Solidesulfovibrio magneticus RS-1: one gene and its partner. The protein of the gene in region 2 interacts with the protein of the main gene of each other region in a pairwise test. Links are inferred from orthologs where the notes say so. Each region holds a gene or a part of one and is shown on either strand. Other genes may lie near its edges.

Region 1 (14,232 bases), 3.4 Mb from region 2 along the record:
TTGACCGAAGAACCTGCGGCCAGGGCCTGACGGGGCGGTTGCTCCCCGTTGCCCATGGTCACCAGCCCGTCCACCCGGCCCCCTTCGGCCACGGACAACGACGGCGTGCGCACCGCGCCGCAAAGCCGACCCCGACCATGCACCGCCACCGAAGACGACGCCGCCACCTCGGCGGCCACGACCCCGTCACACACCAGGCGCGCCACCTCGACCCGCCCGGCCACATGGGCCTGGCTGCCGACCACCAGGGTTCCCGTCGAGACGATTTCGCCTTCGAAATGCCCGTCAATGCGCACCACGCCGCCAAAGGTCAGCCGTCCCACAAAAGACGTTCCGACCCCCAGGAAGGCGTTGATGTCGTGCTTGCCCACAAGGCCCTCCGACCGCCGGGGAACGCTCCCTCCGTGGCCGCAAGTCCTTTCCGCGCTAGCCTTTCTTGAACAGGTAGCGCCGCATGGAGACGTTGACGACAATGCCCACGAGGGTGAAGTTCACGATGGTGGCGCTCCCCCCGTAGCTGATAAACGGCAAGGGGATGCCAACGACCGGCATGATGCCGAGCACCATACCCATGTTGATGAGGATTTGCCAGAAGAAATAGAAGAACACGCCCGCCGCCAGATAACTGCCGAAACGGTCCTTGGCGTTTTTGGCCGTGACGTAGAATTGCAGCAAAAACAGGCAGAAAAGGGTCAGCAGCGCGATGCCGCCCATGAAACCCCACTCCTCGGCGAAAACCGCCACGGCAAAGTCGGTGTGCTTTTCGGGCAGGTAGCGCAACTGGCTCTGGGTGCCCTCCAAAAAGCCCTTGCCCCACATCTGGCCCGAGCCGATGGCGATCTGGGACTGGATGATGTGGTAACCGGCCCCGAGGGGATCGCGCTGGGGGTCGAACAGGGTCAGGATGCGCCCCTTCTGATAGGGCTTGAGAAAAAACCAGCCGCAAGGGATGAGGATGGGGCCGGCGATGGCCAGGGTCTTGAACACCGGGCCGGTAAGGCCCCGGTAGAGGATGAGGCCGGCCACCAGGAGCAGGACGTTTAAGCCCGTGCCGAGATCGGGTTCCACGATGATAAGCAGGGCGACAGGCAGGGACACGGCCAGGATGCCGGCCAGGTCAAGCCAGCCCAGCCGCTCCGAGCGTTTGGACAGGATCTTGGCCGCCAACAGCAGCAAGGCGATTTTGGCCACCTCGCTTGGCTGGAAGGCAAATCCGCCAATGGGCAGCCAGCGTTTGGCCCCGCCCACGGTCTTGCCCATGACCAGCACCAAAACCAGCAGCACCGAGGTGGAAATGACCAGGGGCCAGGCGATGGCGGCCAGATACTTGTAGTCGAAAACCACCATGGCCAACATGCAGCCAAGTCCGGCCAAGCCCCAGATGAGCTGGCGGTTGTAGAAAGGCTGCATGGACAGCTCATCGCCCATGCGAAAGCCGCTGGCCGAATAGAGATTGAGCACCCCGACCCCGAACAACATGGCGGTCAGGGCCACCAGGGACCAGTTCACGCTCAGGATGAAGCGTCTGTCAAAGGGCATGGAGCAACCCCGGCTTGGCGGCGGGCGCCCGGCCCGTCGTGGGAAAGGTCCCGCGACGGCCGACGGCCGCGTCTGCATGGTTAAAAGGGCGCCGTCTGCGGCCGGCCGGCTAATCCCCGACGTCGCCGGGGTCGACGGCCGGTTCGCCAGGCGCGGCGGCCGGGGCCGCGCCGGCCGCCCGGGGCGGCTTGCCCGGAGCCGGGCCGAACAAATATTCGTAGACCTTGCGCACCAGCGGACCGCTGACCTCGCCGCCGTGGCCGCCGTGCTCCACCAGACAGACCACCACGTAGGTCTTGCCGTCCTTGCGGCCCCAACTAGCGAGCCAGGCGTGGTCGCGCTGCTCGTAGGGCATTTCGTGGGTCTTGCGGCGGATGTCGGCGTTTATCAGCTTGACGACCTGGGCCGTGCCGGTCTTGCCGGCCATGACCGCGTCGGAGCGCAGCAAGGACTTGGCCGTGCCGCTTTCCACCGTGGCCACCATGGCGTCGAGGATCACCTGCCGGTCGCCGTCTTTCAGCGGCAGCGTGGCGTCCACCTGGGGCGCTTCGGTCTCCACCAGCTCGGGCTTCATGAGCCGGCCGCCGTTGACCAGGGCCGACAGGTAGCGCCCGATCTGCAGCGGCGAGGTCAGGACGTAGCCCTGGCCGATGGAGGCGATGACGGTCTCGCCCTTGGACCAGGCCGCGCCGAAACGTTTCTTTTTCCATTCCTTGGAGGGAATGAGCCCGGCCTTTTCGTGGGGCAGGTCGATGCCGGTGCGGGTCCCGAAACCGCTGGCCACGGCGTAGTCGTGGAGCCGGTCGATGCCCATACGGTCGCCGAGCTTGTAAAAATAGATGTCGCAGGAATGGACCAACGCCCCGCGCAGATCCAGCGCCCCGTGGCCGCCCTTTTTCCAGTCGTGGAAGTCGCGGTTGCCGACCTTGTAGACCCCGGGGCAGGCCACCACGTCGCCGGGGCGGACAAAGCCCTCGGACAGGCCGGCGGCGGCCATGAGGAGCTTGAAGACCGAACCCGGCGGATACACGCCCTGGGTCACCCGGTTCTGGATAGGATGGCGCGGGTTGTCGCGCAGCTCCCGCCATTTGTCGGCCGGCACTCCAAGGACGAACATGTTGTTGTCAAAGCTCGGCTGGCTGACCATGGCCAGGATCTTGCCGGTGTCGGGTTCCATGACCAGCAGCGCCCCGGCCTGGCCCTCCAGCAATCGGGAACACTCTTTCTGCAGGCCGATGTCGATGGACAGCTTGAGATCGGCTCCGGCGCGCGGCGGCTCCAGGATGAATTCGTTATGCTGGCGGCCGAAAGCGTCGACTTCCACCTGCTTGCGGCCCTTGGAGCCGCGCAGCTCGTCCTCGTGAGTGAGTTCCAGGCCTTGCTTGCCCACGGAGTCGCCCAGGGAAAGCTGGGGATTTTTCTCCAGTTCGTCTTCGTTGGCCTCGGCCACGTAACCCAACACATGGGACATGAGCGCGCCGGTGGGGTAGTAGCGTTTCTGGCGCACCACGATTTCCAGGCCCGGATAGAGCATGGCGTTGGCCTCGATGCGGGCCAGGGCCTCGTAGGGCAGGTCGGTGATGAGGATGAGCGGCTCAAAGGGCTTGACCCGTTTCTTGCCGCGCTTGACCGTCTCGGACAGCACGTGCTTGTCCACGCCGGTCCATTCCGAAACCTTGGTCAGGGTGCCGTCAATGTCCTCGCAGTCCTCGCGCACCAGGCCCAGGGCAAAGGACGGTTCGCTGACGGCCAGGGGCGTGCCGCTCCTGTCGAGGATGCGCCCCCGGGCCGAACCGATGAGCACCTGGCGCAGCTGGTTGTCCCGGGCCATGTCGGAAAACGTGCCGCCCTTGTGGACCTGCAAATACCACAGGCGCAGGGTGAACAGGCAAAAAAGCCCGAGCACCAGGGCCTGGAGCAGAATCAGCCCGGAACGGGGGGCGTGTTGTTGCGGGGTTTCGGTCTCAAGCCGCATGGGGATCGCCCGGCAGATGGTGGTGGATGAGGTACAAAAGGCCCCATTCGATGGGGAAGATCAGGGCCTGCTGCACCGCCTCGACGCCCAGTCGGTCCATATAAATGGACCAGTCCTGGAGCAGGGCCATGACGTTGATGAAAAGGAAATGCATGGCGCCGAGGCAGGCTCCCAAGATGAGCATGAAAAGGAAATTTCGGGCTTCAAACAGCCAATGCCCGAAAAAATACAAGCCGGCCAAGGCGCCGTACCAGAGGATACCCGCCCCGAAGGGCATGGAGCCTGTCCCCTCCTGGATGAAGAGCCAGATGCCCCCCAGCCAGACCGGCACGGTCCATTTCTCCTCCTGCATGGCCAGGATAAGCCCTGGAGCCAGGAAGTCCACCCCGGGGACGATGTTTTGCAGCCAGACCCCGCCGAGCGTCAACAGGGTCCAGAAGACGATGTGGGCCGGTCTCATTGCCCTTCGGTCCGGGCCGGCTTGCGGCGTTTTTTCTCGGACTCCGCCGGCTTGTCGGCCTTCTTGGCCGGTTTGGCCGGTTCGACCACGGCCGGGGCCGGAGCCGGCGTCGGCGCGGGAGCCGGGGGCGGGGGCGGCGGCGCGCCCTGGCCCGGAGCCGGCGGGATGGCGGCCGGGGTCTTGAGGCCCTTGGGCGGCTTGACGGACGGGGCGGCGTTTGGCGGGGTGATGACCGGCGACACCGGGGCTGTGGCGGGCGGCGGCGGCGGCGCGACCACGGGCGCGGTCGTGGGAACCGGCGCGGCCGCGGCCGTGGCCCTAAACAGCAGGGCCACTTCCTCAAGCTGGCGCGGCGTGAAAAGCGGCGCGGCGTGGATAAGCTGAAACAACGACGACCCCGAGCGCCCCACCGAGGTCACCTTGGCCACGGGCAGCCCCTTAGGGAAAATTTCTTCCAGCCCCGAGGTGACCAGCACCTCGCCTTCTTCCACGGGCGCTCCCTGGGGCACGTACTGCAGGGTGAGTTCCTTGGTCGGCCCCTCGCCCTTGACGATGCCCTGGGTGCGGTTTTTCTGGGAAACCACAGGAATGCGGCTGTTGGGATCGGTGATGAGCAAAATGGTCGCGGCCGTGGGCGACAGGCGCAGCACCCGCCCGACCACCCCGTCGGGAGAGACCACCGGCATGTTGACCGAAACGCCGTGGGCGCTGCCCTTGTCGATGAGAAACGTCTCCAGGGCGGCGTTGGGACCCAGGCGATGGGAAATAATACGTGCTGCCCGACGCGTCCAATCGATGGGCGGCGTCAGGGACAGAATTTGGCGCAAACGCTCCACCTCCGAAGCGCTTTCACGCAACTCGGCGAGCTCCTTTTTCGCGGAATCCAGCTCCAGGCGCAGCTGGTCGTTTTGCTGCCGGATGCCCACGAAATACAGATAGCGGCTCCAAAACGACGCAACCTGTTCGTGGACCCACTTTCCCGGGGCCAAAACCCACCTGGCGAACTCCAGTCCGGTGTGGCTCGCCAGCGTGTCGACGTAGCCTGTCCGGATGTTCCAGGTGAAAAGGCCGAGGTAAAGAAACAGGACGACGAGCAGGCCGATCGCGATCCGCTGCGGGGTGGGTTTAATCTATCGTGACCTCCTTCAGGACGTCCAGGTTGTCCAGCGCCCGGCCGGAGCCGAGGACAACCGTCGAAAGGGGGTCGTCAACAACCGTGATGGGCAGCGAGGTTTCCTCGCGCAGCAGCTGGTCGAGGCCGCGCAGAAGCGCGCCGCCGCCGGTCAGCACGATACCCCGGTCCACGATGTCCGCCGCCAGCTCCGGAGGCGTCTGCTCCAGAGCGATACGCACGGCCTGGACAATGCTCTCCACCTGCTCGGAAATGGATTTCTGCACTTCCTCGGAGGAGATCGTGATGTTCTGGGGAATGCCCGTGACGAGGTCGCGGCCCTTGACTTCCATCTCGCCCTGGCTGGTGGAATGATGGGCCGAGCCGACCTGGATCTTGATCTGTTCGGCCGTGGATTCGCCGATCAGCATGTTGTACTTGCGCTTGACGTACTGCATGATGGCTTCGTCCATCTTGTCGCCGCCAACACGCACGGATTTCGAATAGACCACGCCGGACAGCGAAATGACCGCCACTTCCGTGGTGCCCCCGCCGATGTCCACCACCATGTTGGAGGTGGGTTCGGTGATGGGCAGGTTGGCCCCGATGGCCGCGGCCATGGGTTCCTCGATGAGGTAGACTTCACGGGCGCCGGCGCTCTGGGCCGATTCCTTGACCGCCCGCTTTTCCACCTGGGTGATGCCCGTGGGCACGCAGATGATGATGCGCGGGCGCACCAGCCGGCGGGAATTGTGGACCTTGGAAATAAAATGCCGCAGCATGGCCTCGGTCACTTCGAAGTCGGCAATGACGCCGTCCTTCATGGGACGGATGGCCACGATGTTGCCCGGGGTGCGGCCAAGCATCCGCTTGGCTTCCAGGCCCACAGCCAACACCTTGTTGCCGCCGCGGGGGTCCTTTTTCACCGCCACCACCGAGGGTTCGGACAGGACGATGCCCTTGCCCTTGACGAACACCAAGGTGTTGGCCGTTCCCAGGTCGATGGCCAGATCGTTGGAGAAAAGCCCCAATATCCTATTCAAAAAACTGGACATATCGCCTCGCTTGCCGCAAAATCGGCCTATGCTGTCGCAGACGGGTTGTGTTTGCCGATTCGTCCCGTGTTGTCAACGAGAGATTTTCCGGCCAAAAAACCGCCATGACTGCCCGCGTCCACACGCTCGCCCAGGCTTTTCGGGCCGTTTTCGGCCGAAAGGCCAAGAAAATTCCTTTGGATGCGGGAAGTTCCTGCCCCAATCGGGACGGTGCGCTCTCCCGGGGCGGCTGCCTGTTTTGCAACGCGGCCGGATCGGGAACGGGATTGCACCTTAAAGGCTTCGGCCTCCGGGCGCAATGGGACAGACTCACTCTCCCGGCCCGGCGGCGCAATGAAGCCCTCGTCGCCTATCTCCAGTCCTTTTCCAACACCTACGGCCCGCCCGAGCGCCTGGCCGCGCTTGTGGCCGAACTTGCCACCCTGCCCGACATCGAGGGCCTTTGCCTGGGCACGAGGCCGGATTGCCTGGACCTCGAAAAAATCGCCCTGCTGGCCGCCGCGCCCGTGGGCCATGTGCGCCTGGAAATGGGCTTGCAGTCGGCCAACGACGCGACGCTTCGGCGCATAGGCCGGGGCCACACGACGGCCGATTTCGCCCGGGCGACCATCATGGCCGCCGACGCGGGCCTTGCCGTCACGGCCCATCTCATGGCCGGCCTGCCCGGCGAGGGCGTCGAGGATTTTCTCGCCACCGTGCGTTTTGTCGCCGCCCTGCCCATTGCCGGGGTCAAGCTCCACAATACCTTGGTGGTGGCCGGCTCCGGCCTGGCCGCCCTCCACAAAGCCGGCGGCTACCAGCCCATGGCCCGCGAAGCGTATGTCGAGGCCGTGTGCCGGGCCATCGCCCTGCTGCCGGGTCACGTGGCCGTGGAGCGCCAAAACGCCGACCCCGCCCCGGGCGAACTCCTCGCCCCGGCCTGGGCCGCCGACAAACAGGGCATCCTGGGCGACATCGCCGCGCGGCTGGAACGCGAGGACATCCGGCAGGGGTGCGCGCTAGGAAGCGAGACAGGCATGCAGCCCCAGGGGCCTCCCTCGCCTCGCCCTTGATTTTTATCGGCCAGCCAATACACTGACAGCGAACAATCCACCCCGCCCTGCCCTACGGGTCAATCGAGAGCGGCACCCTCCCGGACGCCCAGGCCGACATGAAGGATCGTCCCGCCCATAATAAACGCTGGCCAAAGCCCGCGATTTTCTGGAGCCTGCTGGTCCCGGGCCTGGGGCACATCGCCGTCGGCTATCCGGCCAGAGGGATAGCCCTTTCCGTGCTTCTCACGGCAACGTACTTGGGGCAGATCTACTTCAAGACCATCTACACGACCTCAGGCTTCTTCCTTCTCATCGTTTCCTATACCGCGATCTATGGATACATCATATTCGACGCCTGGCGGCTCTCCTCAAGTGAACCCCAAAAAGAAAAACGATGGTTCATGCGTCTGGACAGTCTCATAGCGTTCGGCGTTCTTGCTTGTCTGTCTTCCTTCTATTTTGATTCATTACATTTTATCCCGGACGAGTGGCGCATGCCTTCCAGCTCCATGAGCGACGCTATTCTCTTAAACGAGCATTTCCTTGTCGACCTGACGGCATACTCGCCAGGAGAACCGGATTACGGCGATGTGATCGCGTTTCTCTTCCCCGAGGACGAAACGAAATTGTTCATCAAACGGATTATCGCCAAGCCCGGCGATCTCGTGGTTATCGAGAACAAGCAGGTGTTCGTCAACGGCGCTCCTATTGACGACAGCCATGCCAGGCATGGCGACACGGCGTTTCAGGCCAGAAGAGACTCGATGCCCGCCATGACCGTAGCCCCCGACACCTACTTCGTCCTTGGCGACAACAGGGAAGAATCCTACGATTCCCGCTTCTTCGGCACGATTCCCAAAAATAAAATCCTTGGCCGGGCCAGAATCATTCTCTGGTCCGACACGCTTTCGCGCATCGGCAAAACCTTGTGACGCCGCCGCGCCCCCTTGAGCCACGCCCGGGATTTCCGCCACGACCAACTCCAAAGAGGCTCCCATGACACCGACTTTCCCCTTGCTGCTGCGCCGCTTCGCCCTTTTCCTGCTCCTCCTCGCCGCCCCGGCCCTGGCCCGGGCCGCCGCCCCCAGCCTCATCGAACGGCCGCAGTGGCAAAAACCCTTCAACGACGCCGGCCTGACCGGAACCATGGTCCTGCGCCAGGAAGGTTCGCCCGAAATCCTCGTCCACAATCCGGCCCGGGCCGCGACCGCCTTTCTGCCCGCCTCCACCTTCAAAATACCCAACTCGCTCATTGCCCTGGAAACCGGGGCCGTCTCCGGCCCCAGCGAAGTCTTCCCCTACGACGGCAAGCCGCGCCATCTTCCCGAATGGAACGCCGACCTGACCCTGGCCCGGGCCTTTGCCGTGTCCTGCGTGCCGGTTTACCAGGAAATCGCCCGGCGCATCGGCCCCGAACGCATGGCCAAATATCTGGCCGACTTCCACTACGGCAACGGCGACATCGGCGGCGGCATCGACCGGTTCTGGCTCGACGGCGCGCTGCGCATCACCGCTCTCCAGCAACTCGACTTCCTCGGCCGCCTGCACCGCCGCGAACTGCCCCTGCGCCGTCAAGTCATGGACGACGTGCTGACCATGATGATCACCGACAAGACGCCAAACGCCGTGCTGCGGGCCAAGACCGGGCTGACCGCCCGCGTTTCGCCCAACGTCGGCTGGTACGTCGGCTCGGTCACGCGCGGCCCCGACGTCTGGTACTTCGCCCTCAATCTCGAAGTGCCCGAAAACACCCCCGCCGCCGTGGCCGCCCGAAAAAAGATCGCGCTGGATATTTTGAAAATGGAAGGACTTTGGGAATAAGATCTCGGGAGGGGGTCACCCCCTCCCGAACCCTCCTGTCATGGGGCGGCGTTTTGCCTGGGCGGACGAAGCGTCCGCCCAGGCAAAACGCCGCCCCAAGGCAAGGGGATGCGAGATGATGGCAGGGCGGGACGAAATAGCGTAAAAGACCGCAACCCCGTCGCGGGGGTCCGGGGGGATCATCCCCCCGGCGGGTCCAGGGCAGAGCCCTGGCCGCCGGAGGCAAAACACCATGTCCGCACAGACGTTCACCGACATCTGCGTTGCCGATCCGTTGGCGTTGGAAATCACCTGGAAGGACGGCGAGGTCACGGCCTTGAAACTGACCTGGGCCGAGGGCAAGACGCGCAGCGTGGCAAGCGAGGCCGGCCGGGCGGTGCAGGCCGCCCTGGAGGCTTATGTGGCCGGCGGCCAGGCCGACTGGCCCAAACTGCCCTTTGCCTGGGGCAAGGCGACGGATTTTTCGCGCCGGGTGTTGGAAGAGCTGGCCCAGGTGCCGGCCGGACAGCCGGTCAGCTACGGCTGGCTGGCGGCCAAGGCCGGACGCCCCAAGGCGGCCCGGGCCGTGGGCCGGGTCATGGCCTCCAATCCGTTTCCGCTCATTTACCCCTGCCACCGCGTGGTCGGGGCCAAGGGCGCGCTCACCGGCTTCGGACCGGGCATCGACATGAAAAAATACCTGCTGGAACTCGAAGGGACGAAGTAGGCGGAAGACCGGGAAGGAAGCGGCAAGACCGGGCGCTGCCCGGACCCGCCGGGGGGCTCAGCCCCTCGGACCCCCGACATGGGGAACGAGTGAACGCAGGGCGAGGACAGGTTTTTTATGTTTACGGGACTGGTGATGGGTTTGGGCCGCATCGCGGCCGTGGAGTCGCGGGGCAATGAGACGCGGTTTCGCATCAAGGCGCTTTTCGATCTGGACAACATCGTTCTCGGCGAATCCATCGCCGTCAACGGCGTGTGTCTGACCGTCGAAACCTTCGGCGACCGGGAGTACACGGCCTATGCCTCGGGCGAGACGCTTTCGCGCTCGAACCTGGGCAAGCTCAAGATCGGCGGTGTGGTGAACCTGGAGCGCGCCCTGGCCCTGGGCGACCGCCTGGGCGGCCATATGGTGTCGGGCCATGTGGATTGTCTGGCCGAGGTGGCGACGGTGACGCCGGCTGGACAGTCCATGCAGTATAAAATAGATTTCCCGAAGGAATTTTCGATTTTCGTCGTACCCAAGGGGTCGGTGGCCCTGGACGGCATCAGCCTGACCGTCAACGAATGCGGCGAGGGGTGGCTCACGGTGAACATCATCCCCTCGACCCAGGGTGCGACCACGATTTCCGGCTGGAAGCCCGGCACGGTCATCAACATGGAGACCGACGTACTGGGGAAATACGTGCTGCGGATGCTTGGGCCGTGGCAGGACGCCCAGGGGAAGAAGGAATCGAAGATTTCCGAGGCGTTTTTGCGGGAGAACGGGTTTTAACCGCCGCATCGCCGCGACCTGAAAGGAGCCGCCCCATGAAACGTCTCGCTTTCTTCCTCCTTTGCGCCATGCTCTGTCTGGCCGCCGGCTCGGCCCTGGCCGCCGAGGGCGACGAAGCCGCCGCCGAGGCCGCCGCCGGCAAATGGCTGGCCCTGTGCGACGCCGGCAAGTATTCCGAAAGCTGGCGCGAAGCCTCGTCGTTTTTTCGCGGCGCCGTCACCGAGGACGTCTGGAACAAGGGCCTCTCTGGCCTGCGCGCCCCGCTGGGGCCGGTCCAGAAACGCGTCCGCAACACCATCATCCAGGCCCGGTCCCTGCCTGGCGCGCCCGACGGCTCCTATGTCGTGCTGACCTACGACACCACCTTTGCCCAGAAAGCCGCCGCCATCGAAACCGTGACCGTCATGCACGAAAAAGACGGCTCCTGGCGTCTGGTCGGCTACTACATCAAGTAATTCCAGCCGCCTACGCCACGGAGGCCCCAATGCCCATCGAATACCGCAGCGTCTGCATCTTCGTGGCCGACATCGACCGCGCCCGGGCCTTTTATGAAGAGCTTATGGGCCAGTCGCCCCTGCACGTGCTGCCGGGCTACGTCGCCTACCCGCATTTCTGCCTGTGGCGCGAGGACACCGCCCGCCGCATCGTTTTCGACGAGGAAGCAGGCCCACCGGCCGGTCCCATGGGCCGCGACAATCTGGAACTGTATTTCGAGGACGCGGCCCTGGAAGACGCCTTCGAGCGCGTCATGACCCGGGCCGAGATCATCCATCCGCCCAAGTCCGCGCCCTGGGGCCAGCGCGCCTTTCGCCTGCGCGACCCGGACGGCCACATCGTCGAGGTGGCCGAACCCATGGAGGCGGTCGTCGAGCGCCTGCGCGACAAGGGCCTGTCCCCGGCCGAAATCACCGCCGCCACCATGATGCCGGCCGAATTCGTGGCTTCGGTGCTGGGCGGCTAACCCCCCTCGCCTTCAAGGCCCGACTGTCCAGGGAACCAGTCGGCTCTCAAGCATCGCTTCTTTCGCGCCAGCTGTTGGCCGCAGTCGCGGCCCCCAACCCCGGCGAGACGTCCGACCGGTCAGGTCGTTACACTATTTCCCATCCCTCCCTAATCTTCCTCTTACGGCCGGCCGATAAGTGTTGACACGCCAACCGGAGGAAAACCGATGGACGTCGCCGCCCTTTCCGCGCTGACCCAGACGACCAGCGCCGTGGCCGCGCCGACGACGAAAAGCCCGCAACCCGCTGTTGCCGCCAAGACCGACAACATGCTGGCCGGCAACTTCGTCCAGGCCGACGCCGGTCCCTCGAAATATCTGCAGGCCCGGCTGGATGGCTTGCAGACGGAAAAATCCTTTGGCGGCTCCATGAGCGCCCTGCTCACGTCCATGTCGACGCAATTTGCCTCCACCATGGCCAAGGTGGGGTCCAGCAGCGGCGACTCGACCTTTGTCGCCGCCGTCATAAACAAATACAAAGTGGAAGACAGCGTCGGCCAGGCCGTCGATAAAGAAGTCGGCGACAGCGCCCAGGACAACCTCGACGCCACCCGCCAGGACATCGAGGACAAGGCCGAGGCGGCGGCGACCGGCCAGTCGGAAGACGCCGCCGGCCAGGGAGCGGCCACGCCCGATGCGACGACCACGGCCGGCGACGCTTCGACCACCGAGGCCATCCAGGCGGCCGCAGCCGCCCAGGCCACGTCGGCCGGGCAAACGGCCGAAGCCGTGCCTGCCGAAGCAGCCGGGCAGACAGCCGAGACCGCGCCTGCCGAATCGGTCGGGCAGACCGAGCCGGCCGGGCAGGCCGAGCCGGCCGGGCAGGCCACGCAAGCCGGGCTGGTCGCGACGGCGCAAAGCCCGGCCCAGGCCGCTCCCGTGCCCGCGCCCGGGTCCACCATCGACATTCGGGTTTAGTGTCGCGTCCGCGAGAAGCCCACAGGGCCTTTCGCAGGAACGAGACGAACGCCATGACTTTTTTACAATTCCTTGCGCATTGTTTCAGGGGCGCGACGCGGACCGCCGCGTCGCGCCGACCCTTTTGCCGACGCCCCGCCGCGCCTCGAAAATCCCGCTATTCCGCCCCGCTTGCCTTGGCCGCCGGCCTGGAATAGGATGCGTCCCCTTTGACCCGGCCCGTCCCGGGTCTTTGGTCTTTTCCCCAGGGAGCCGGCCGCACAGCGCCGACCCGAACGAGGTATACCCACATGCGCTTAAGCCCCATCGAGGACGCCATCGAGGACATCCGCGCCGGACGGATGATCATCCTCGTCGATGACGAAGACCGTGAAAACGAAGGCGACCTCACCGTCGCCGCCGAAAAGGTCACCCCGGAAATCATCAATTTCATGGCCACCCACGGCCGCGGCCTCATTTGCCTGTCGCTGGCCCCCAATCTCGTGGACCAGCTCGCCCTGCCCATGATGACCCAGGACAACAAGTCGCCGTTTGGCACCGGCTTTACCGTCTCCATCGAAGCCAAGGTCGGCGTCTCCACCGGCATCTCGGCCTATGACCGGGCCACCACCATTTTGGCCGCCGTGGCCGACGGGGCCGTGCCCGAAGACCTCGTGACCCCAGGCCATATCTTTCCCCTGCGCGCCCGCGAAGGCGGCGTGCTCGACCGCGCCGGCCAGACCGAAGGCAGCGTGGACCTGGCCCGGCTGGCCGGCCTCAAGCCCGCCGGCGTCATCTGCGAGATCATGCGCGAAGACGGCAACATGGCCCGGATGCCGGACCTGATCGAATTCGCCGAGAAGCACAATCTCAAGATCGCCTCCGTGGCCGACCTCATCCGCTACCGCATGCGCTACGGCCACGTGGCCGTGACCAAGGTGGCCGAAGCCACCCTGCCCACGGCCTTCGGCTCTTTCCGCGCCGTGGCCTTCGAGGCCAGCTCGGACAAAAAGACCCACATCGCCCTGGTCAAGGGCGACATCGTGCCCGGCGAACCGGTGCTGGTGCGGGTGCACAGCGAGTGCCTGACCGGCGACGTGTTCGGGTCGCTGCGCTGCGACTGCGGCAACCAGCTGCATGAGGCCATGCGGATGATCGAAGAGGAAGGCAAGGGTGTCATCCTCTACATGCGCCAGGAGGGCCGGGGCATCGGCCTTGGCAACAAGATCAAGGCCTACGCGCTGCAGGACCAGGGACTCGACACCGTGGAGGCCAATCTGAAGCTCGGCTTCAAGGCCGACCTGCGCGAATACGGCACCGGCGCGCAGATTCTGGTGGAGCTCGGGATCAGCAAAATGCGGCTTATGACCAACAATCCCAAAAAGATCGTGGGACTGGAAGGCTACGGCCTGGAAGTGGTCGACCGGGTGGCCATCGAGACCTGCCCCTGTTCGGAAAACACCTGCTACCTGACCACCAAGCGCGACCGCATGGGGCATATCCTGCATCTGCCGGACCCCGACTGCGGCCAGGCGAAGTAAACTCGGACATCAATCCAGACGACGGCCCGGCCGTCAGGGAGAACAGCCATGCTGCACGTGAGCACCATCGAAGGCCAGCTTGACGCCAAGGGACTCAAATTCGCCCTGGTGGCCGGCCGCTTCAACGACTTCATCACCGAACGCCTGGTCGGCGGGGCCGTGGACTACCTCGTGCGCCACGGCGGCGACCGCGCCGACCTGACCATCGTGCGCGTGCCCGGGGCCTTCGAGATTCCCCTGGCCGCCAAGAAACTGGCCGCCTCGGGCAAGTACCATGGCATCATCTGCCTGGGCGCGGTCATTCGCGGCTCCACCCCCCACT
Region 2 (15,322 bases):
GCTCTCCGAAGCGGCGGACAGTGCGTCCGATTCCAACACGGCCAAGATGCTGTCCTCCATGGCGGAGCAATTCGCCTCGGCGTCCTCGTCGGGGTCCATGGATTCCCTGACCCCGCCCTCGCCCCCGTCCGGCGGCAATGGCGCCCAGGGCCAGGCGGCCCAACAATACGCCAAGCAAAGCGGCGACAATCCCATGGCCACCATGGACAGCATCGTGTCCAGCGCCCTGTCCGGCGTCGGGTCCACCGAGGCCTAGCGTCGCTCCCGCGACGGCGCTAGGTATCACCACGGAAGCAGACGCAATTTTTTGAGGTTGCCGCGAACACGCGACATGACCGCTTCGAGGCTGCGACGCCCAGGCCCGACGACCGTTCAAGAGAAAGCGCCCCGCCTCCCGGCTTGACCGGAAGGCGGGGCGCTTCGTTGTTTGGGCCCAAGCGACCAAGGCCCGCCGAAATCCCTTTACCCCCTTTCTTCAGTCGGGGGGGCTGGGGGCCTCAGGCCCCCAGCCGCCGGAGGCATCCCCCCCTTTTCTCTCCACCACCCCTACAGCCCCCCCAGCCGGACGTCTCGTCCCAGCAGCGCGTTCTCCAGGGTCAGCGCCTCGGCAGGCGGGTGGCGGTGGGCGAGTTCCTGGAGATCGTCGAGGTAGCGCCGGGCGTGGCTCAAATAAAACGACAGGGCCGGGGCGAACTTGCGCCCGACCAGCCCTTCGATGAAAAGCCGGCTGATCTCGCGTTCGCGCAGCAGCACGTACTGGGACAGCAGAAACATGCGCCGCTCTTCGGCCGACATGGAGCGCATGGCCCGGGAGAGCACTGTGCGGGCGCGGGGCTGATACATCCAGAAATAGAGAAAATCCAAGGCGTTGACGATGACGATCTTGTCCAGATCACCCTTCTGGGAGCCGATGGAATTGATGAACTCCTTGGGCGTCTCCAGGAGTTTGGCCACGTCGTCGCTGGGATAGAGCAGCTCCAGCAACGAATAGGTGTCGTAGAGCTGCTTGAATTTTTCGCGGTAGTCGCGAAGGCGCATGCGCACGTATTTCGAGCGGTCGGCCAGGCCTTCGATGCCGGCGGCCACGCAGTCCGAGGCGAATTTGGAGACGATGGCGGCAAAGGGCTCAAGCGCCGGCTCGGGATCGGGCAGGCCGCCCTGGATGAGCAGCCAGGCCAGGCCTTGGTTGAGGCCATAGGCCAGAGGGATGGACAGCACGGACCGGAAGAGGTTGCCCACGGCCGCCGACTTGGGCAGCCCGCGCAGCAGGTTGTGGCTGGCCAGATACAGGCCGTTGGCCACGGCCATGCAAGCAAAAAGCACAAGCGGCGCGCTGGAGGTGGTGACGCCAAAGCCCTGCCCCAGGAGCAGCGTGCGCACCACGATATCCAAAAGCGGCACGGAAAAGCCCGTGAACATGAGCGAATCGGCCAAGCGGTCGAAGCTCACGTAGTCTTTCCAGGTTAAAAGCGGCGAGCGGCGCAGGCCGCCGCAGCCGAGCACCGCCTGGATGACGTTGCGCACGCCCGTGATGCCAAACCAGATGAAAGGCCCCATCCAGGCCAGGACCCACCAGGAGTTGATGCTGGCAAACGAAGCGGCGGCCACGGCAAAGCCCAGGCCGATTTTCAGCACGTTCTTGATGGTGTTGCTCAGATACCGCCAGGACAGCCCCAAGGGCCGGCGCAAGGCCTCGGCCCGGGCCAGCCAGCGCTGGCTGGCTTTTTGCTGGATGCCACCCAGGGTGTGGATGTTGGCGGTTTGCGGCGTGGCCTTGAAATAGCGCTTGCCCACCCACTCCAGCACGTAGCGGTAGCCGGCCAGCCGCAGACCGGGCAGACCTCGCAGGAACCGGAAGAACCGGGCCGAGAGGTCGCTTGAGAATTCGTCGGGCAGCGTGCTCACCCGGGGCGAGACAGCCACACCCACGGGGATGGCCCGGCGCAGACTCGTCCCGGGGCGTTTTTCGCGGCGGGCCAGCCGCTTGCGGGTCCGGGCCGGCAGGGTGTCGGCCACCACCAGCCCCATGCCGTGGCAGCGGGTGGACTGGCCGGTGGAGTCGGTGCCAATGCGGGCCGAAAGCGGCCGGGCACGGTAGGCGGCGGCGATGGCGGCCACGTCGCGGCGCAAATCGCGCAGGCTGGCGGCGGTTTCGGCGTCGCCGTCGGCTTCGGCCGTATCGGCGGTGCGGTTTATGAGGCGCTTTAAGGCCACCACGTTGCCGGCGTTGACAATGGAAATAAGGGCCAGGGCGTCGCCGCCGTCGCCGCCGCCGGTTTCGAAGACGCGCAGATTGAAGGCGTCGCAGCCGGTGATGTCGCCGCGACAGGCGAAAAGGGCCAGCAGCACGTCGGCAAAGGGCATTTCGGCCGTGCACAGGGCCAGGCTGTTGCCGACATGCAGGGTGTGTATGCGGCGGGCCAGCTCGGCCACGTCCACGGTCAGGCGTTCGGGCAAGGCCTCGCCGTCTTGGGGGGCCTCGGGCGGGACGATGTCCGGGTTGGCGGCCGGGGACAGGTAGTCGTCCAAGAGCGACTCCACGTCCAGGCTGTCGCGTTCGGCCAAAAGCGGACAGGCGTTGCCAGCGGCCGCCGCGTCCAGGGTATCGCCGGCCCGAGCGTCAAGCAGCGGGGCCAGGGCGTCGCGGATGAACCGGGCCAGATGGAGCAGGCTGGCCTGGCCCGAGCCCACGAAGGCCAGGAACTCTTCGTGATCAAGGGGCGGCAGGTCGAGGCCGTAGCGGTCGCGGATGGTTTGGCGGTGGCGGGCGTTGAAGGCGGCCAGCACGGCCAGGACATGGCGCTGCTCCCGAAGCGACAGTTCGAAGCCCTCACGCATGAATTCGCGCACCCCGGGCTTTTTGAGAAACGCGGCGAAATCCTCGGGCCGAGTAAAACCGCGCGGGGACCAGACGAGCTTGACGTGGCCGCCGCGATGGCGGGCCAAGCATTCGATGCCGATGTCCACGCGCATATCCATGATGGCGGCGGCTTCCAGCAGCTCGGCGGCGGTCTCCGGGCGCACGAAATGGTAGTGGATGACGGTGAGCCGCCGGATGCCCTTGATCCAGGCGTCCATGATGAGATGGGTGGGTGATTTGCGGCCCTTGGTGTTGGCGTCGTGGACGTGGTCGTCAAAGGCGATCTGGTTCCACTCCTCGGGCATTTCCAGGAGATGGTACTCGGCCAGGAGCTTTCGCACCACACGTGGCCGGCCGGACACGGCACTGCGGAAATCGTGGGCCAGCTCCAGCTGGCGGCGCGGGGTGTCCCGGGAGCGCACCAGCTCCTTCATGATCTGCAGCAGCACCCGGGCAGTGTTTTTCTCCAGCCCTGATTCGGCCGCGGCCATGACCTCGTCACGCAGCGACCGCAAGGCGGTCAGCCGGTCGCCGGCCATGCCGGCTTCCAGGGACCCGAGCAGGTGGATGACGGCGTAGGCGATGCGCAGCCCCTTGGGCGCGGCCATTTCCTTGATGCCGTGGGGATGCAGATACGGCGCAAGCAGGCGTTTCATGCTTGATGAGCCGCGCCGGGCCAGCACGTCGTTGACGATGCGCAGCAGTTCGTAATCGCCGGCGTCGAAACACAGGCGCGAGAGCGCCGAGCGCGGCACGCCGTCCAGGGCGTGGGCGCTGGCGTTTGCTTCGGGCAGCGGCGGAATCCCCTGATCCGGGGGCATGGTATTCGTCATAAACTTGTCTTATTTTTCACAATATGACTACCGTTTCCCCCTGTCCGCGTCAAGGGGCCGGCCGGAAAAGCAGTGCGTCTTACAAGGGAAGCGATTGCCTTGGCCGGCCGGATTGTACATACTATGTTCACGACGGGAAGTGGTTTGCCCGTCCAAGGCTTTGGAGGAACGAGGAACAATGACCAAGCGTAAAGCGCCGGCCGCCGCCCTGGGCGTGGTTCGGGAAGCGGCGGGACGCATCCGCGAGATCGAGGCCGAGGCCGGCCGACTGCTCCACGAGGCCGGGGACAAGGCCGGGTACCTTCGCCTGATGACGGAAAAATGTCTGGTGCTCGAAGGGCTGCCTGACGAAGCCGACGAGGTCCTGAAAGGCAACGCCGTTGACGGATCGGGCGCGCTGCTCTCGGGGCTTGAGGATTTCGCCCGCCGGGCGGCCTTGGCCCTGCAGTTGGAAAGCCCGTTTTTCATGAGCGCCCTGCTCTACCCCGAAGACTATCGGGACGGCGATCCCAATGACCTGGAGCGGTTCATTGACCGCTTCGAGGCGGCCTAGGCTCCATGAAGGTCTTTTCGCCCATCGCCATCAACGGGATGCGGCTTAAAAACCGCTTCGTGCGTTCGGCCACAGGGGAAGGGATGGCCAACCCCGACGGCTCGGCCTCGGACCGGCTGGAAGCGCTGCTCAAGACCCTGGCCAAGGGCGAGGTGGGGCTGGTCGTCTCCAGCCACGCCTATGTGGAAAAACGCGGCCAGGCCCGGGCTTCCCAACTTGGCGCGCACAGCCCGGACATGGAGGCCGGCATCGCCCGGCTGGCCCGCATCGTCCATGCCTACGGCGGCCGGTTTGTGGTGCAGCTGGCCCACGCCGGGCTGCGGGCCGACCCGGAGGTGACCGGTCAAGCGCCGCTTGGGCCGTCGGTTCCCGAGGATGATACGGCAGGCCAAGCCATGGAAGCCGAGGATCTGGCCCGGCTGGAAGCCGCCTTTGGCACGGCGGCGGCCCTTTGCCGCGATGCCGGGGCCGACGGCGTGCAGATTCATGCCGCCCACGGCTATGGCCTGAGCCAATTCCTCTCGCCGCGCACCAACCGCCGCACTGGCGCGTATGGCGGCTCGTTGCAAAATCGGGCCAGACTGCTGCTGGAAGTGCTCGGCGCCATCCGGGGCCGCATCGGCCGGGAGTATCCGGTGCTGGCCAAGATCAACAGCGACGATTTCATCGCCGGGGGCTTCACTTCGGCCGAGTGCGTCCAGGTCGTGAGCTGGCTGGAAGCGGCGGGGCTCGACGCGGTGGAACTCTCGGGCGGGGTGTTCGAATCCGGGCGGCTCAATTTCTCGCGCCCGGGCCGCATCGCCATCCCGGACGGCGAAGCCTGGTACCGCGACACGGCCCGGACCGTCAAAGCGGCCGGGGTGACCATGCCGGTGATCCTGGTCGGGGGGCTTCGCAGCCTGGGCACGTGCGAGGACATCATCGCCTCGGGCGACGCCGAGCTGGTGGCCATGTCCCGGCCGTTTATCCGCGAACCCGGGCTTATCGCCCGCTGGCAGGCCGGCGACACTGCTCCGGCGTCCTGCGTGGGCGACAATCTCTGCTTCGCCCCGGCCCGCTCGGGCCAGGGCCTTTACTGCGTCACCGAGGCCAGACAGGGGGAACGGCCCAAGTAACGGCCGCCACGCCGCCGGCTATTCGATCTTGTTTTGCATGAAGGCGATGGTCTTTTCGGGCAGGGCCTTGGGCTGGGCGCCGTCGCGGGAAAGGTCGGTCAGATCTTCGGTGACGGCCAGCATGAGGTTCGTGAAACGCGACTGGTTGCGCAGGCGTTCCCGGGCGTCGGGATTGTGCCAGGCGTCTTTGAGAAGCTCGGCGGCGTGGTGGTGGATCATCAGCGCCATGGGCTTGGGCATGGCGCCGTAGTATTCGAGCATGTTGGCCTTCATATCGTCGATGCTGGCCAAAAATTCCGTGAAGTTCTCGGTTTGCCGCTCCTCTTCGAGCCTGGCCCGTTTGCACTCCTCCTTGAAGCGTATCTCCATAAGCTCCAGGCGTTGCTTCAGCTCCTGCTCGGCCACGAGCTTTTCCTCGCGCAGCTTGTCCAGATCGGCCTGATGGGCCATCTGCCAGTCGGCGGACTCGGTCTTCATGGTGTTGATCAGCCGGGCGACGAACCGGGCGATGTTTTCCGGCAGGGGCATGGTTACCTCGTATGCTCGAAAAAGGTTTCCACAGCCGGGGAAACCTGTTTGGCGTCGTTGCTGTCGAAAATGACGTGCAGGGCGTAGAGGCGGTCGAAGTCCACGGTGACCACGGCCCGCTCGATAAAGGCCGAGGTGCGCTGGGCCTGGTAGGGGGTGAGTTCGCGCTCACGGGTTTTGAGCTGTCCGTGGACGAGGCGGGCGAGTTCGCGGATGTTGCCGCGCTGGCTGGCCAGGAGCAGGCGCTTGCGCCGGGCCTGGCCGCGCTGGGCGATGTCGCGCCGGAGGCGGGCGTGTTTTTGCTGACGACGCTCCAGCCGGCTGTGGCGGCGGTAGAGGAAAAAGGCCAGGGCCAACGCGCCGAGCACGGCCGGGGCATAGAGGGCGAGCACGGAGAACGAGACGTAGATGAGCGAAAGTTCGGAGAAAAGACTTTGCGGCATACTGGCTTGCCGGCATCGGCGGCCGGCCTGGGGCCCGACAGCGCGGGCGCGGTTTACCGGACGCGCGGCGTCCGGACGATGGCTGGCGACGCGGCGGCCTCCGGCTAGGGAGGCCCGACGACTGCCCGAACCTGACAGCTAGTCCAAAGCCTGGGCCGCGTCAAGGCAGCCTCGCTTTTTCGCGCTTTAATGAACAATAATTTAAGCACGTTACTCACCCAAACCAACCCGCTCTAACCGCCCGAATTTCCAGATTGACCGGCTATTTCGCGCGCATCCCCACAAGACAGCCCGGCCCCCTCTCCCCATGCGCAGGGTGTGGCGGGATCCTCTGCCCGGCTTTCAAAGCCTCGTGTATCCCACCAAACAACCAACGATTTCTTCGCCTCCCAACCAAGGCCCGGCCCCCGCCGCCCTCCCCTTTACACTTTTCTGCAGTCGGGGGGTCTGGGGGCCTCAGGCCCCCAGCCGCCGGAGGCCTCTTCCTGTCTCCCCTAAAACATCTGCTTCAACAAATCCTCGCCCTTGCCGAGCGGCGCGTTGGGGTCGGTGAAGAAGGCTTTTTCCTGTTCTTCGTCCATGATGCTGGCCACGCCCTTTTCGGTGCCTTCCTTGAAGGCCATGGGCACGCCGTCCACGGTGCCCATGATGACGCCGGGCGGACGCGAGAAGTCTTCGGGCGGGTAGTCGTCTTCCACGGCCTTGCGGTAGGAGAGCCAGATGGGCAGCGAGGCCCGGCCGCCGGTTTCGCCCTTGCCCATGGATTTGGGCTGGTCGAAGCCGATGTAGCAGCCGGTGAGCAGATAGGGCGAAAAGCCCATGAACCAGGCGTCCTGGAAATCGTTGGTGGTGCCGGTCTTTCCGGCCAGGGGACGGCCCAGGACCTTGGCCGCCGTGGCCGTGCCGGCCCGCACGACTTCCTTGAGCAGGCAGTCCATGACGTAGGCGGTCTGGGGCGACATGACCTGTTTGACCTCGGGCTTGTTGACCCAGACTTCCTCGCCCCAGGGGCTTTTGACGTCGAGGATGAAGCGCGGGGTGATGGTGGAGCCGTCCCGGGCAAAAGCCGAGTAGGCCTTGACCATGTCCAGGAGATTGACGGCCACGGCCCCGAGGCTGACCGGCAAAAACGGGCCGAAATCGCCGCGAAGCCCCAGTTCCTGGGCGCGCTCCACGATCTTTTTCATGCCTACCTGCTGGGCCACCCGTACGGTGACGAGGTTTTTGGACTTGGCCAGGGCCGAACGGATGGTCATGGGGCCGCCGTAGTCGCCTTCGTAGTTTCCCGGGCTCCAGGTCTGCTTGCTCCAGGGATCGACGTAGGTGAAGGGGCCGTCCATGACCACGGTGGCCGGGGTCATGCCGTTGTCCATGGCCACGGAGTAGACGATGGGCTTAAACGACGAACCGGGCTGGCGGAAGGACTGGGTGGCCCGGTTGAACTGGCTTTTTTCGAAGGAAAAGCCGCCCACGCAAGCCACGACATCGCCGGTGCGTGGCTCCATGGACACGATGGCCCCTTCGATGCGCGGCTCCAGTTGCATGGCCAGCTTCCACATGGGGCGTGCGGCCTTGGCCGGCGCGGCCGGGGGCGGGTTTTCGCCGGGCTTGGGCTTTTTGGCGGCGGCCTCGGCCGGTTTGGCCTCGCCGGGCTTGGCCGGGGCCGGCTTGGCGGCCGGGGCGGCCTTGTCCGGGCCGGCCTTGTCGGGCAGGGCCGTGACCGAGGCCCAGACCAGATCGCCCGGCTCCACCTTGCCCTTGGCCCAGCTCATGTCCTCGGCGGGGATGAGGCCGTACTTGTCGCCAAAGCGCACCACAGCACCAGCCGGCACCACTTCCTGCACCAGGGCCTTGAGCCAGCGCCCCGGTTGCAGCAGGGCTTCGGGCACGCCCGAGCGCTCGTAGAATTCCTCGTATTTGTCCTTGTCGAGCTTTTCCAGGCTGGGCTTGAAGCCGCGCCGTTTTTCCGAAGCGACAAGGCCTTCGCGCAGGGCCCGCTCGGCCGCTTCCTGGTGTTTGAGGTCCACGGCGGTATGGACGTGCAAGCCGCCGTTATAGACTTGGTCTTCGCCGAAGCGATCGATGAGTTCCCGGCGCACCTCTTCGAGGTAGAACGGGGCCACCTCCCAGGACGGGTCGGGCATGCTTTTAAAGACCAGCGGCTCGGCCACGGCGGCGTCGTGCTGGGCCTGGCTGATCCAGTTCTGGGCAAGCATCCGGCCAAGGACGTATTTCTGGCGGGCCTTGGCCGATTCGAAGTCACGAAACGGAGAATAGCGGCTGGGGGCCTGGGGCAGGCCGGCCAGGAGCGCGGCCTGGGCGATGGTCAGATCGGCCACGTGGACGCCGAAATAGGTCCTTGCCGCCGCTTCCACGCCATACGCCCGGGAGCCCAGGTAGATCTGGTTTAAATAGATGGTGAGGATTTCGTCCTTGGTCAGGTATTTTTCCAAGCGGTAGGCCAGGATGGCTTCCTTGACCTTGCGCTGGTAGCTTTTTTCCGAGGACAAAAGCAGACGCTTGATGATCTGCTGGGTGATGGTGGAGCCGCCCTGCTTGCGGCCGCCCTGCTGGAGGTTTTTGACCATGGCCCGCAGGATGGCCGTGGGATCGACGCCTTCGTGCTGGTAGAAGGTGGCGTCCTCGGCGGCCAGGAAGGCCTTGGGCAAAAAGTCCGGCATTTCGGAAAGCGTCACCAGGAAGCGCTTCTCGGAATAGAGATAGCCGAGCACCTTGTTGTCGCGGGTGTAGATGGTGGTGACCAGCGGCGGGCGGTAGTCGGTGATCTTGCGAAAGCTCGGCAGGTCGTTGGACGCCCAGTAGTAGAGGCCCACGCCGCCGGCAATGCCGAAAACGAGGCCCACGAACACCAGGATCGCCAGAAGGATGAGCAACTTTTTCACGGACGGTATCTCGCAGGGGAGGGAGTGACGAAGGGCATGCCTTCCTTGGGCGGCAGCCCCCAGGCCAGACGCAGGCGGCCGTGCAGTTCGCGCACGCCGGCCTCGCCATATTCGAGCAGGGCCAGCATCCGGGACACGGTCCGCCCTTGGCGGTGGACCAGACAGCCCGGCGCGGCAAAGGCCGTGACGGCCCCGCCGTTTAGCCAAAACGGAAACAAGCGGCAATAATACGGACGCGCATCCCTTGGCAAGCGACATCCATCGGCCCGCAAGAACACGCAATTGCCCTTCGGGTCAACGGCCAGGCGCAGATGGTCGCCGCCGGGGGGGAAGAGGCGGGGAAGAATCTTGCGGTCGCGGGGAAAAAGCCGCCCCATCTGGGCCAGAAAGGCTTCGGTGTTGGCCTGGTGGACAAAGCCGCCCACGGCCAAGCCGTCAGCCTCGACAATGCGGGCTCGCTCCATCTCGGACACGGGGAAACACACTTCCTCCAAGCCCGGGGTCAGCGAACAGCAGGTCGGGCCGGCGGCGGCGCACCGGGCGCAGACAGGCGCGTCCGACGTCGAAGCGTCGGGGAGCAGGGCGGAATCAGCAGACACGGCGACCTCCCGGGCCGCCGCCAGACCGGGACAACGTCCCCGGCCGTCCGGCTCCCGGAAAGACCATAATGCCGCCCGGGGCGAGCGTAAAGAGCCAAGCCCGGCGCTTGGAACCGATGCCGTACTGCTTGCCCCTTGTCCGCCCCCAAGCGGACCATAACCTGTCGGGAATGACGGACGGTCTTTCGGCCTTGAACCCAAGCCGAGACCGGAACAACCCGTCGCCGCCCCCCGGCCCGGGCCACAGGTCCGCTGTGACGCCCGGCGTCCGGCAGTTGCCGACGCCGGGCGCGCGGACCGGGAGCCGGATCAGCGGCCGAGCTTTTCGCGGCCGTAGTCCGTGACGGCCAGCCGGCCGTTTTGGTCTTCCAGGAGCCCCAGGTTCACGAGGTCGCGCACCATGGGCAAAACCTGGGAAAAATGGCGCACCAGGGCCCGGCTGATGTCCTCCATCGTGGCCGGCGGCTCGCACACCCGCAGAATGTCCTTGGCGGACTGGGTGAGCGTTCCGTCGGGCTTGACCTGGGGCGTGTCTTCAGCAGCGTCGTACATGTCGGAAATCATGACAACTCTCTCTTGCAAAAATACCAATCCGGGCAGTTCGGACCGGCGGCTTTGGCCCTCTCCTGGGCCATGGCCTGGGTTCGCGGCGGGGGAGCCAGCACCCCGTCCCCGGGTTTCCAGCCGGCGGGCGTGGCCACGCCGTGGGCGTCGGTGGCCTGCAGGGCCGCCACAAGGCGAACGATCTCGGCGACGTTGCGTCCGGTGGTCATGGGGTAGGCCATGTACGCCCGGACACATTGCCGGTCGTCGATGACATAGACCACACGGGCCGGTTCGGTGGGCGACTCGGCCGGCATGGTCATGCCGTAACGCCGGGCCACTTCGCCGGTGGTGTCGGCGACCAAGGGGAAATCGATGGCCGCGCCGAACTTCTCCTCAAGGGATCGCACCCAGGCGATGTGGGAGAAAATGGAATCCACCGACAGACCGAGCAGTTCGCAGCCCATGTCGCGCAAGGTGGCGCGCACGCCGGCAAAGGCCATGAGTTCCGAGGCGCACACGGGCGTGAAATCCGCCGGATGCGAAAAGAACACCAGCCAGCTTCCCCGAAAATCTTCCAGGCGCAGGATGCCGTGGGTGGTTTCGGCCTCGAAGTCCGGGGCCGTTTCGCCGATGCGCGGAACGCATACGGAAGCGTGATCGGTCATGCAGGCTCCTTTCGACCCGCGGCAACATGCCGCAGGCAGGCTCTCACAACCCCTCTATCGCCGCTTCAACGCGCCGCGTCAAGGCCGGACGCCGGGCCAACCCCCACGAATGCGGCCCTATATCGGCTCCAAGCGGCCGTTAGCGCAGGGTGCAAGGGTCGTCGGCCAGACGGTGCAACAAGGCCGCCTTGATCTCGGCCAGCTGCTCCGGGTCCTCCACCCGCCGTCCTGCCGGGCCGCGCACGTAAAAGACGTCGCGCACACGCCCAGCTGGGGTCATGACCTTGGCCAGATGGGTTTCCAGCCCCATCTCGGCCAGGGTGCGGGCGATGTCGTAGAGAAGTCCCACCCGGTCGTCGCAGGACACGTCGATGACCGTAAAGAGATCGGAAGCCTTGTTGTCGATGGCCACCTCGGGCGGCGACTTGGGGCCGGCCACGGCCAGGGACAGGGCAAACCCGCCTCGCTTCTGGGCCAGACGGTAGGCCAGGAACAGCTTGCCGCACAGGGCGTAGCGCACGGCCCGTGACACCCGGGCGAAAACTTCGTCGCTGTAGATGACGTCGGGCGGATTGCCGGTGCGCAGCGACAGGATGACCACGCCGTCTTCCCAGCGAAACACGTCGGCCTCGTGGATGGACAGATCGTGCAGGGCCAGCACGCCCGTGACGGTGGGAAAAAGCCCACGCACCTGGCGGGCGGCCACGGTGACCGTGAAACCGTCGCCGCCGGGCAGGGCCGTGTAGGTCAGAGCGGCCACGTCGCGGCCGGCCCGGTCGCCGGGCTTCATGCGCCGGTCCTCGGCCTCGGCGGCGTCGAGTTCGGCCAGCAGGTCCAGATGACCAAGGATCGTCTCCACGGGCTGGCTGACGAGATAGCGCGGCGGCATGGCCAACAGCAGGGCTTCCAGGGCTTCGGGGCTGAAGCGGTCCCGGGCGGCCTCGCGCAAGCTGTCCCGGGCGGCCAGCATGATCCGGGCGTCGTCGGCCCCAAAAAGCCGGCCCTGCTCAATGGCGGCGCGCAGCTTGCCGTAGAGGTCAAACACCAGGGACTCTTTCCAGCCGGTCCAGGCCTGGGGGCCGGTGGCCAGCCCGTCGCAGCGGGCAATGAGCACGAGCATGTCCAGGGCTTCCACCGTGGCCACCCGGCCGGCCGCCCGGGCCACCACGTCGCGGTCAGACAGGTCGCGGCCGGTGGCGGTTTCGGGCAGCAGCAGATGTTCGCGCACGAGGGCGGCGATCATGTGGCGGGCCTCGGGTGGGGCGGACAGGCGCGAGAGCATGTCCTCGGCCAGCTGGGCCCCCTTTTCGGCGTGGGCCCCGCCCAGGCCCTTGCCCATGTCGTGCAGGAGCAGGCCCCAGTAAGCCAGCTCCGGCCGGGGCAGGCCGTCCAGCAACTCCCTGGCCCGGCAGGCCGGCCCGACGCGCAGCTCGGCCAAAAGGCGCACGGCCTCCAGGCTGTGCCGGCCCACAGGATGGACATGGTAGACGTCGTAGGAGACGTTGTCCTTGACCCGGGCGAACTGGGGCAGGATGGCCTCCAGCACGCCGCTGGCGCTCAGCGCGTCCAGGGCCGCGCCGGAGACGTCGGCCGGCATGATGTCGCTTAAGCTGTCATAGAGCATCCGGCCGGTGCGCGGCGAAACCTCGGCCAGCCGGCCAAGTTCGGCGGCCAGGCCGCGCAGCCGGCCCATGGTTTCGTGGGACGGGGCCTTGCCCAGGGCGGCGCACACGGCAAAAAGCGGCATGGCCCGCTCCATGGCCTGGAAATCGGTCAGCCCCGGGGCGAAACGCAGGCCCTCGGGGGCGTCTTGCAAGCCGTCGCCCACGGACGTGGCCGGGGCGGCCAGATCCAAGGCCCCCAAATGTCCGGCCAAAAGCGGCCAGACCGACTGGCGCAGGGCCTTGATGTCGGCCATGCGGCGCAGCAGCAGCGACAGGAAGCGCTCCACGGCCCGGCGGTCGCCCCGGCGGCCAAAGCCCATGGCCTCGGCCAGGCGTTCCTGGAATTCGAAATAGAGCTTGTCGTTCTTGCGGCCGCACAGGCGGTGCAGGTGCATCCGGGCGGTCAGGACGAACCGGGCGTCGTCTTCCAGGGCGGCCAGGTCGTCGGCCAGCAGGCGAGCGTCGGCCTCGCGGCCCGGGTCCAGGCGCATGAGCCAGCGGACTTGCTGCCAGTCGCGCAAACCGCCCAGACCGTTTTTGAGATCAGGTTCGAGCATCCCGCCGGCATCGCCATAGGTCCGGCCGCGCTCCTTGTTGCCCTTCTCCAGCCACTCGGCGAAGCCAGCGGCATGGGCCGGAAAGCTGCCGGCCTCCAGGCGGGCCGTCAGGTCCACGACGATGGCGGCCTCCCCGGCCAGAAAGCGCAGGTCAACAAGCGACGCCAGCACCTTGGGGTCGCAGCCGGCCAGCTCCAGACAGCCGGAAACGGCGCGCACCCCGTGGCCGAGCTCCACACCCCGATCCCAGAGCGGGAAAAAGAGAAACCGGGCCAGTTCCGAGGCCCAGTCCGGCGGCTCGGACGGGAAGAGCAACAACACGTCGATGTCCGAGGCCGGACACAGTTCGCGCCGGCCATAGCCGCCCACAGCGGCCAGAGCGAAGCCGTCGGCTTGCGAAGCGTTGACCTCGGCCCACTCTTGCAGGCGCTGGCGAAAATAGCGGTCGTAGACGTCGGACAGGGCGGCGACGTAGGCCACGTCCAACTGGCCGGCGGCCAGGGCGTCGGCCAGCAGGGTCTTGCCCTCGTCGAGCATGACGGCGCTGACCGGCGCGTCGGGTGCGGACGGCATGGCAGGCTCCCCATCAATAAAACGACCGGGAAGGAGGCGTTCCCCCTTCCCGGTCGGCTATTTTGTCATTTTCCCCGAAGGGTTGCCAGCAAACTGCCTAGATGGCGGCGTTGCCGGTCTCGCCGGTGCGGATACGGATGACCTCGTCGATGGTGGAGACGAAGATCTTGCCGTCGCCGACTTCGCCGGTCTGGGCCGCGGCCTGGATGGCCTTGATGACCTCGACGGCCAGGCCGTCCTCGACCACCAGCTCCATTTTGACCTTGGGCACGAAATCAACCTGGTACTCGGCACCGCGGTAGACTTCGGTGTGGCCGCGCTGGCGGCCGAAGCCCTTCACTTCCGACACGGTCATGCCCTTGATGCCAAGTCCGGTCAGCTTTTCCTTGATTTCGTCGAGCTTGTAGGGACGAGTGATGACTTCGATCTTTTTCATGATGGCGCGCTCCTTATCCTTGACTAGAGCTGGTAGCCGACTTCGCTGTGCTGGCTGACGTCGAGACCCTTGATCTCGTCGTCCTGGCTTACCCGAATACCAACCATCACGTCCACGATTTTAAAGAGGATCAGCGTCATGACGAAGCAGAACACCCAGGTGGCGACCACGGACACGAACTGGATCCAGAGCTGTTCGGGGTTGCCGTAGAACAGGCCGTCGTTGCCAAGCTCGTTGACGGCCTTGGTGGCGAACAGGCCGGTGGCCAGGGCGCCGAAAGTGCCGCCCAGGCCGTGGATGCCCACCACGTCCAGGGAGTCGTCGTACTTGAACACGCTCTTGATGAGCACGCCGCCGTAGCACAGCCCGCCGGCAATAAGCCCCATGAGGATGGCCGGCATGGGTTCGACGTAGCCGGCGGCCGGGGTGATGGCGACCAGACCGGCCACCGCGCCGGAGGCCATGCCCAGGGTGGTGGGCTTGCCGCGATGCCACCACTCCACGATGATCCAGCTAAAGGCGGCGGCGGCGGCGGCCAGGTGGGTGGTGACGAAGGCCGAGGCGGCCAGGCCGTTGGCGGCCAGAGCGCTGCCGGCGTTGAAGCCGAACCAGCCGAACCAGAGGATGCCCGCGCCAAGGATGGTCAGGGGCAGGTTATGCGGAATAAACGACTGCTTGCCGTAGCCGTGGCGGCGTCCCAGGTAGAGGACGGCGGCCAGGGCGGACGCGCCGGAGCTCATGTGGACGACCGCGCCGCCGGCGAAGTCGAGAGCGCCCATCTTGGCCATCCAGCCGCCGCCCCAGACCCAGTGGGCCATGGGACAGTAGACGACCAGCAGCCACAGGGTGGTGAAGAGCAGGAAGCCGGAGAATTTGATGCGCTCGGCAAACGCGCCGGTGATCAGCGCCGGGGTGATGACGGCGAACATGCACTGGAAGATCATGAAGGCCAGGTGCGGGATGTTGTCCACGCCTTCCTTGGCCGCCGTGCCGACGCCGTTAAGGAACATGAAGTCGAGATTGCCGATGACGCCGCCGATGTCGCCG

The links.
Region 1: the proteins of DMR_RS16470 (region 2) and mrdA interact in binary tests that used the Escherichia coli proteins (3 or more experiments, as listed by UniProt). The link is inferred for Solidesulfovibrio magneticus RS-1 from one-to-one orthologs.

Annotation. Positions count from the first base shown.
Region 1 is NC_012796.1:526,676-540,907, reverse strand. Bases 1,082-4,081 are described here. They hold mrdA (penicillin-binding protein 2), read right to left. Parts: upstream 3,515-4,081; coding sequence 1,649-3,514; downstream 1,082-1,648. Other genes in these bases: mreC (rod shape-determining protein MreC), read right to left, coding at 3,971-4,081; DMR_RS02190 (hypothetical protein), read right to left, coding at 3,504-3,974; rodA (rod shape-determining protein RodA), read right to left, coding at 1,082-1,539. Also shown: DMR_RS02205 (bactofilin family protein), read right to left, coding at 1-371; more of rodA, read right to left, coding at 427-1,081; more of mreC, read right to left, coding at 4,082-4,963; DMR_RS02180 (rod shape-determining protein), read right to left, coding at 5,100-6,140; DMR_RS02175 (TIGR01212 family radical SAM protein), read left to right, coding at 6,245-7,192; lepB (signal peptidase I), read left to right, coding at 7,291-8,106; blaOXA (class D beta-lactamase), read left to right, coding at 8,171-8,995; DMR_RS02160 (methylated-DNA--[protein]-cysteine S-methyltransferase), read left to right, coding at 9,228-9,701; DMR_RS02155 (riboflavin synthase), read left to right, coding at 9,819-10,472; DMR_RS02150 (DUF4019 domain-containing protein), read left to right, coding at 10,508-10,927; DMR_RS02145 (VOC family protein), read left to right, coding at 10,957-11,433; DMR_RS02140 (hypothetical protein), read left to right, coding at 11,641-12,390; DMR_RS02135 (bifunctional 3,4-dihydroxy-2-butanone-4-phosphate synthase/GTP cyclohydrolase II), read left to right, coding at 12,681-13,910; ribE (6,7-dimethyl-8-ribityllumazine synthase), read left to right, coding at 13,959-14,232. UniProt on the Escherichia coli protein: Catalyzes cross-linking of the peptidoglycan cell wall. Responsible for the determination of the rod shape of the cell. Is probably required for lateral peptidoglycan synthesis and maintenance of the correct diameter during lateral and centripetal growth.
Region 2 is NC_012796.1:3,913,940-3,929,261, forward strand. The notes cover bases 6,532-9,635. They hold DMR_RS16470 (penicillin-binding protein 1A), read right to left. Parts: upstream 9,236-9,635; coding sequence 6,827-9,235; downstream 6,532-6,826. Other genes in these bases: DMR_RS16475 (hypothetical protein), read right to left, coding at 9,232-9,635. In the rest of the region: DMR_RS16440 (hypothetical protein), read left to right, coding at 1-256; DMR_RS16445 (hypothetical protein), read right to left, coding at 547-3,693; DMR_RS16450 (hypothetical protein), read left to right, coding at 3,872-4,246; DMR_RS16455 (NADH:flavin oxidoreductase), read left to right, coding at 4,252-5,361; DMR_RS16460 (hypothetical protein), read right to left, coding at 5,380-5,889; DMR_RS16465 (hypothetical protein), read right to left, coding at 5,892-6,332; more of DMR_RS16475, read right to left, coding at 9,636-9,834; DMR_RS16480 (hypothetical protein), read right to left, coding at 10,144-10,398; DMR_RS16485 (peroxiredoxin), read right to left, coding at 10,395-11,045; DMR_RS16490 (HD domain-containing protein), read right to left, coding at 11,185-13,839; DMR_RS16495 (P-II family nitrogen regulator), read right to left, coding at 13,937-14,275; DMR_RS16500 (ammonium transporter), read right to left, coding at 14,299-15,322. UniProt on the Escherichia coli protein: Cell wall formation. Synthesis of cross-linked peptidoglycan from the lipid intermediates.